Regions from separate parts of the Streptomyces sp. CC224B genome, predicted to be linked through region 1. Evidence: riboswitches for the same ligand, from Rfam matches in the RefSeq annotation. Region 1 holds a riboswitch; the other holds the start of a gene.
What was found. A riboswitch is a leader RNA that binds a small molecule or an ion and turns the genes downstream of it on or off. The one in region 1 is predicted to bind cyclic di-AMP.

Region 1 (3,544 bases):
AGGGCGGCGCGGTTGGACTCCAGGTTCGGGGCGAAGCCGCCCTCGTCGCCGAGGCCGGTGGACAGGCCCTTGTTCTTCAGGACCTTCTTCAGCGTGTGGTAGACCTCGGCGCCCCAGCGCAGGGCCTCGGAGAAGGACTCCGCGCCGATCGGGGCGATCATGAACTCCTGGATGTCGACGTTGGAGTCCGCGTGGGACCCGCCGTTCAGGATGTTCATCATCGGCACCGGGAGCAGGTGCGCGTTCGGGCCGCCCAGGTAGCGGAAGAGCGGCAGGTCCGAGGCCTCGGAGGCGGCGTGGGCCACGGCGAGGGAGACGCCGAGGATGGCGTTGGCGCCGAGGGAGCCCTTGTTGTCGGTGGCGTCCAGGTCGAACATGGCCTGGTCGATCAGGCGCTGCTCGGTGGCGTCGTAGCCGACGAGCTCCGGGCCGATCTGCTCGATGACGGCGAGGACGGCCTTCTCGACGCCCTTGCCGCCGTAGCGGTTGGCGTCTCCGTCACGGAGTTCGATGGCCTCGAAGGCGCCGGTGGAGGCGCCGGACGGGACGGCCGCACGGCCGGTGGACCCGTCGTCGAGGCCGACCTCGACCTCGACCGTGGGGTTGCCTCGGGAGTCCAGGATTTCCCGGGCTACGACGACGTCGATGGACGGCACGAGCATCTCCTTCTGGGATGTGACGCGGGGTACGCGGGGGTACTGGGGCCGCGCTGGCCCCTGCGACACGAGCCTAACCGGCTCCAGGGCATCGGCCAGCCGACCGCCCGGCCCCCGGACAGAACCGGAGGCCCATAGTTCCCTCACGGAACAAACTACCGGACAAAAAGGTACCGCCCCGGTGCGACGGGGGTCGCGCACCGGGACGGCAGCCCGTGGGGACGGGGTGGTGGCCCCTCACCGGGGCCGGGGCGGCCGGTGGCCGCCCGGGGCTGGGCCTCAGCCGAGGTGGAGCTGCTGGCCCGGGTAGATGACGTCGGCGTCGTCGACGATGTCGTCGTTGAGCTGGTACAGCTTCTGCCAGCCGCCCTTGACGCCGCGCTCCTGAGCGATCTTGGAGAGGGTGTCGCCGGTCTCGACCTTGTACTCGCCGTCGCCCTTCTTCACGACCTTGCCGGTCGGGGTCTTGACGGTCTTCTTGGTCTCGACCTGCGGGGCGGCCTGCTGCGTCTGGTGCTGCGGCTGCGCCTGCGGCTTGGGCTGGGCCTGCTGCTGCGGCTGGACCTGCGGCTTGGCCTGCTGCTGCGGCTGCGCCTGCTGCTGGGGCCGCTGCTGCTGCGGCTGCTGCTGCTGGGAGCCGCCGGAGGAGCCGCCGCCGTTGTACGCGGCGCCGGACAGGCCCACGCCGCACTTCGGCCAGGCGCCCTTGCCCTGGCCCGCGAGGACCTTCTGGGCGACGGCGATCTGCTGGGACTTGCTGGCCTTGTCGGCGGTGGGCGCGTAGGCCGTGCCGCCGTAGGCCGCCCAGGTGGAGGCGGAGAACTGGAGGCCGCCGTAGTAGCCGTTGCCGGTGTTGATCGACCAGTTGCCGCCGGACTCGCACTGGGCGACGCGGTCCCACTCGGAGGCGGTGGCGGCGCCGGCGGTGCCCGCGGTCACCAGCGGTGCGGCGACGGCGGCGCCGGCCACACCGGCGACGGTGACGGCACGGGTGGCCTTGTCGAGCTTGGTGGCGCGGCGGTGCTTGCCCTTGCCGGAAAACAGCATGATTGATCCCCTCACCGACGCCTGCGAGGTGAGCTGTCGGGTTCGGGCGGGTGAGTGCCCGGTCCCTGCGGCCTAGCGCAGCGACTACACCCCTAGCCGTTTCCGTGCGTCCGGACCGCCGCGCTGCTGCGCGGCCGTCCAACGTCCGGGCCCGGCGCTTACCTTGGGTCCCCCGCTCCTGCCTTCGGCGCTTGACGCGACGACTGTTCCCGTCCGGCGGTTGGCAGGATTCGGCGTACCGACCGGCGGGGCCCGCTGTGGCGAGCGCTCACGACCGTAGGCAGGCGATCAGCCGAATTTCAAAGACGATCAGGGCTTCTGAGACCCATCTCTCACTTGCCCCTCACCATCTTCAAACCGGACATTCATCGCGAAGTGACCGCTCAACTGCCCTGGTCCGCGCCCGACTTCTCCTTGGTTCCGGCTTTCGTCTTCTCGTCCAGTTCAAGCCGCTGACCGGGGAGGATGAGGTCCGGGTCGGAGCCGACGGTCTTCTTGTTCTCCGCGTAGAGACTCGTCCAGCCGCCGTCAAGGCCGTGGTTGTCCGCGATGGCGGAGAGGTTGTCCCCCGAGCGGACCGTGTACGTCTGCGCGCCGGACCCGGCACCGGGCTTCTGCCGCGCCTCGCCGCGCGAGGCGTGCCGGCCCGCGCCGGCGTCCTCGCCGCCGGAGGGGAGGTCGTCCCCGGCGCGCTCGCCGCGGTGGCGGCCGGAGGAGCGGTCGGCGTCCTCGCCGCCGGGGGCGCCGGGCGCCTCGGAGCCGCCGGAGGAGCCATCGGCCGGGCCACCGGTCGAGCCACCGGAGGAGCCGGAAGCGTCCGTTCCGTCCGGCGAAGTGGCGTCGCCCCCGGCGGATTTGCCGTCGCCGCCCGTACGGTCGGCCGACCCCTCGGGTGCCGTCTTGTCGGAGTCGTCGGTTTTGCGGTGCTTGCCGCCGCCCGAGCGGTCCGATGTGTCCTGGTCGGGCGTTTCGCCCGCATCGTGATTCTTGTCTCGCGTGTCGCCGTCGGCACCGGACGGCTTGCCGTCGGCGTCGTCGGCGCCCTTGCCCTTGCCGCGGCCCGCGTCCGTGCCGGAGGCGCCGTCGTCGCCCGAGGAGCCGTCAGAACCCTTGGAGGGCGGGGCGGAGGGCAGGCCCGGGTCGACGTCGGCGGCCTCGCCGCCCTTGGTGAGGCCCGCGGCCGGGGCGCAGTTCGGCCAGGCGTCGGGGCCCTGGTCGCGGAGGACGTTCTCGGCGATGGCGATCTGCTGGGAGCGGCTGGCCTGGTCGGCGCTCGGTGCGTAGGACAGGCCGCCGTACTGCTCCCAGGTCTCCTGGGTGAGCTGGAGGCCGCCGTAGTAGCCGCTTCCCTTGGCGCTCCACGCGCCGCCGCTCTCGCAGTCCGCGACCTTGTCCCAGGTCTCGGCGTCGGCCGCGCTCGCGCTCGTGGCGCCGAGCAGCGGCAGGGCGATGGCGGAACCGGTGACGCCCACCGCGACGAGGATCGCCGGGGCCTGGCGGGGGCGGCGGTGACGGCCTTGGCCGGAGAGCATGCAGGTGCCTTTCGTGGACGACAGGACGGGCGCGGCACGGGTGCGCGGGGGCGCGGGTGCCGGGCCGTCGTGAAAGTAGCCGCAGTCGAACGTCAGTCACAAGTCGGTTCAGCGGAGATCACATAAAAGTCACATCGTTGACGGCCCGTCAGGACGAGTGACCCGCGGGGCCGGTGTGAAACGCACCGGCAGGGTCCGCAGGCCCCGCATGATGAGCCCGCCGCGCCACCGCAACTCCTCCGGCGCGGCGTCCAGTTGCAGGTCCGGCAGCCGTCGCAGCAGGGTGGCCAGCGCCGTCCGCCCCTCCAG
Region 2 (3,544 bases), on a different contig from region 1:
GGGAAGGACCGGCGGCCCTGGCGTCGGGGGGTCGTCGCCAGGGCCGCCGGCGTCGTGGAGCCGCGCGCCAGGAGCCGCGGTGTTCCGCCGTGCCGCGGTTGTGCCGGGGGGTGTTACGGGTTCAGGCCCTTGCCCTGGAGCCACGCCAGGGGGTCGATCGTCGCGCCCGCGCCCGTCTTGACCTCCAGGTGGAGGTGCGGGCCCGTGACGTTGCCGGTGGCGCCGACCCGGCCGATGACCTCGCCCGTGGTGACCTTCTGGCCCGCGCTGACGCTGAGCGAGGACTGGTGGCAGTACCAGATCTCGGTGCCGTCCTCGAGCTCCAGGACCGTGCGGTAGCCGTACGCGCCCGCCCAGCCCGCCTCCTTGACGGTGCCGGTGTGGACGGCCTTGAGCGGGGTGCCGGTGGGGGCGGCGAAGTCCAGGCCGGTGTGGTGGCCGGAGGACCACATGGCGCCGGCGTCGCCGTAGTGGGAGGTCAGGGTGTACGAGGAGGTGGGCAGGGCGTAGCTCTTGGCGAGCTTCGCCAGGCGCTCGGCCTCGCGCTTCTCGCGGGCCTCGGCCTCCTTCTTCCGCTTCTCCTCGGCGGCCTTCGCCCTGGCCGCGGCCTCCGCCTTCTCCCGCTTGGCCTCGGCGGTCTCGGCGGCCTGCGTGACGGCGGCGGCCTGGGCCCGCGCCCGCTGGGCGTCGTCTGCCTGGTGCCGCTGGTTCTCGGCCTGCTGGAGGATGCGGGCGCGCAGGGCCTCGCCCGCGTCCGTGGTGCCCTGCTCGGCGTCGGCGGTGGTGACGCCGGCGGAGCTGAGCGGGGCGGTGGACGCGGCGGTGGCGGGCTCGGCCTCGGCCTTGTCACCGCCGAGCAGGGCGCCGACGCCGGGCAGCGACTCGGCCTCCGGCAGCGCGTCCGCGACCGCCGACATGTCGGGCATGGCGATGGAGACGGGCGGCTTGCCGCCCTGCGCGGAGGCGATGCCGCCCGCGCCGACGGCGGCGATCACGCCGACGCCGAGGACGGTGGAGCTGCGCGCGAGGCCGCCGCCGCCCTTCTTGTGGATGCGGTGCCGCCCGCGGACGGGGCGGACGCTCTCCGCGGTGGGGTTCCACTCCTCCCAGGAGCCCTCGGGCCGCTGGGCGGCGTACGGCGAGGAATCGAACGACTCGTACGGGGAAGAGTCCTCGTACGGAGCAGAGTCGGGGGAGGGGCCGAAGAAGTCGAAGGGACCGGAGTGACCGGCATGGCCGGAGTGACCTGCGGGACCCGCGGGGTCGTCACCCCCGGCGGCTCGGTCGGCGGTGTCGCCGTGCGGTATGAGCGCTTCTGGGGCAGGCCGGTTGGACGCCACGGGGGCGCACTCCTTTCCTTCCTTCTCGCCTACCGGGTTAGCTGACGGGTTCGGAGCAGGAAGGTCTCCTACGGCCGTACCTCACGTGCGGGACGCACCCCGTGACCACGTCACGGCGCTACGGCGTCTCGCACGCGAAGGGCGTCCGATTCACCCCAAGTTGGTGGTTCCCCGGCTCCCTTGCGGGATTAGGCGCGTGCGCGCGGAGCCGTCGGGTGTGACGGCTGGGACGACCGCGCTGCGTTATCGAACGTTAATAGACAGCGGCTCCGTAGTCCAAGCTGTTCCGACTGATCGTTAACGCTTACGCCACGTACACAACGGGACATCTACGTGCTGATCCGGGCGAGTTGACCGGCCGTCATGACGCAGCGCAGCCGGACGGATCTTCACATGTCGACGAAGGTGCGTCAGTTGGGCTGCGCTGGGGTTCCGTTCAGTCACCCGCCGTGACGGGACGGCGTACGGCGAGGAGCGCCATGTCGTCGGTGGCCCCGTCGGCGGTGTGGTCGAGGACCTCGGCGACGAGGGTGGAGACGAGCGCGTCGGGGGCGTCCGCGCCGGAGAAGATCCGGCCGCCGAGCCGCAGCGCGGGATCGTAGAAGGCGCCGTGCTCGTCCCGGGCCTCGCTGACCCCGTCGGTGTAGAGCAGCAGCGTCGAGCCGGGCGGGAAGTCGGTCTCGTCCGCGCGGTCGGGCCAGCTCCCCAGCTCGCCCATGCCGAGCGGAAGCGCGGGCTCCGTGGGCGAGAGCACGCACAGCCGCCCGTCGGCGCGCAGCAGCAGCGGTTCGGGGTGGCCGCGGTTCACGAGCCGGACGATCCCCCGGCCGGGCGGGATCTCGGCGAGGACCGCGGTGGTGAACCCCTCGAACGCGTCGAGTCCGTCGCGCCGGGTGCCCTCGCGCGCGAGCGCACGCTCCAGGCGCTGCGCCACGGCCTCCAGGGTGGCCTCCTGCTCGGCCGCCTCCCGGAAGGCGCCGATGACGACGGCGACGGCGGCCACCGCGCCCATGCCCTTGCCCCGTACGTCGCCGACGACGAGCCGGACGCCGTGCGGGGTGTCCTGCACCGCGTACAGGTCGCCGCCGATGAACGCGTCGGCCTGCGCGGCCTCGTAGCGCGCGGCGACGTCGAGGCCCCCGACGCGCGGCCCCGGCTGCGGCAGGACGGCGCGCTGGGCGGCCTCGGCGATGGAGCGGGCGGAGGCGAGGCGGGCGTTGCCGCGCCGGACGACGCGGTTGATGACGACGGCGAGGGCGCCGACGGTCAGCATGGTGAGGAACTCCGTGACCACCTCGACGTACGCGTCCGCGTGGTTCACCGTGCGCAGCGCAAGGACGGTGGCGCAGGACACGGCGGCGGTCGCCGCGGTGGTGCCGAGCGAGAAGAACGGCGCGGCGATCAGCGGGGCCGCCGCGAAGATCGGGGACGCGGTGAACTCGGGCGGCGTGAGCACGTCGAAGAGGATCCCGGCGACGATGAGGAACGGGGGCAGGGCCCGGGTCAGGGCCCGCTCCCGGGGGAGCCGTCTGCGGCCCTTACCGCCCATGGCGCCCCTCCGGCCCGGCACCGGCGCACCGGCCCCCACCACCCGAAGCAACCACCGTTCCACTCCCACCGCAGACCCGCCGCATCGGCCCAAGGCTTCCCGTCCGGCGGCCCGCGAGCGAGTCGGCGTGCGCCAAGTGGGTGAAGCGGGGGCGGGGTGCGGGGCGCGCGGCGTGGGCGGGGCGGGGGGCGCCCGGAGCGGGCGCCGGGCGTACGGGGCGTGAGGCGGCGCGGGCACACGGGACCCGGGGCAGGCGCGGGCGTGGGACGCCGAAGGCCGGAATCCCCAGACCCGGAATCCCCTGGGTACGCCGAAGGCCCGGGATCCGTTGGGATCCCGGGCCTTCGGTTTCAGTAGCGGGGACAGGATTTGAACCTGCGACCTCTGGGTTATGAGCCCAGCGAGCTACCGAGCTGCTCCACCCCGCGTCGGTGAACCCAACAGTACGCCATCAGGGGCCGTGAACGCGAACTGATGGCCGGAGGGCCGCCCCAGGACCCTCGGCAGGCACCCCGCCAGGGCCCCGCCACCCCGCGCCCGAACCCGATGCCACTACAAAAGCCCTGGTCAGGCCCTGGTCAGGCGTGCCCTCGGCCAGAGGCCACGCTGTGACCGGCGTCACCGGGATCTTTCGCGCCCCATGTCATCCGAACCC

Region 2: another riboswitch for cyclic di-AMP. It lies ahead of QK440_RS15925 (M23 family metallopeptidase); the one in region 1 lies ahead of QK440_RS22990 (transglycosylase family protein).

What each region holds. Positions count from the first base shown of each region.
Region 1 is NZ_JASCXL010000058.1:40,239-43,782, forward strand. Features, by position in the region: gene eno (phosphopyruvate hydratase) at 1-656, opposite strand, end outside; gene QK440_RS22990 (transglycosylase family protein) at 936-1,703, opposite strand; cyclic di-AMP (ydaO/yuaA leader) riboswitch at 1,707-1,903, opposite strand; gene QK440_RS22995 (transglycosylase family protein) at 2,087-3,235, opposite strand; gene QK440_RS23000 (cytochrome P450) at 3,365-3,544, opposite strand, start outside.
Region 2 is NZ_JASCXL010000033.1:56,169-59,712, reverse strand. Features, by position in the region: gene QK440_RS15925 (M23 family metallopeptidase) at 114-1,340, opposite strand; cyclic di-AMP (ydaO/yuaA leader) riboswitch at 1,352-1,545, opposite strand; gene QK440_RS15920 (PP2C family protein-serine/threonine phosphatase) at 1,777-2,889, opposite strand; tRNA gene QK440_RS15915 (tRNA-Met) at 3,244-3,317, opposite strand.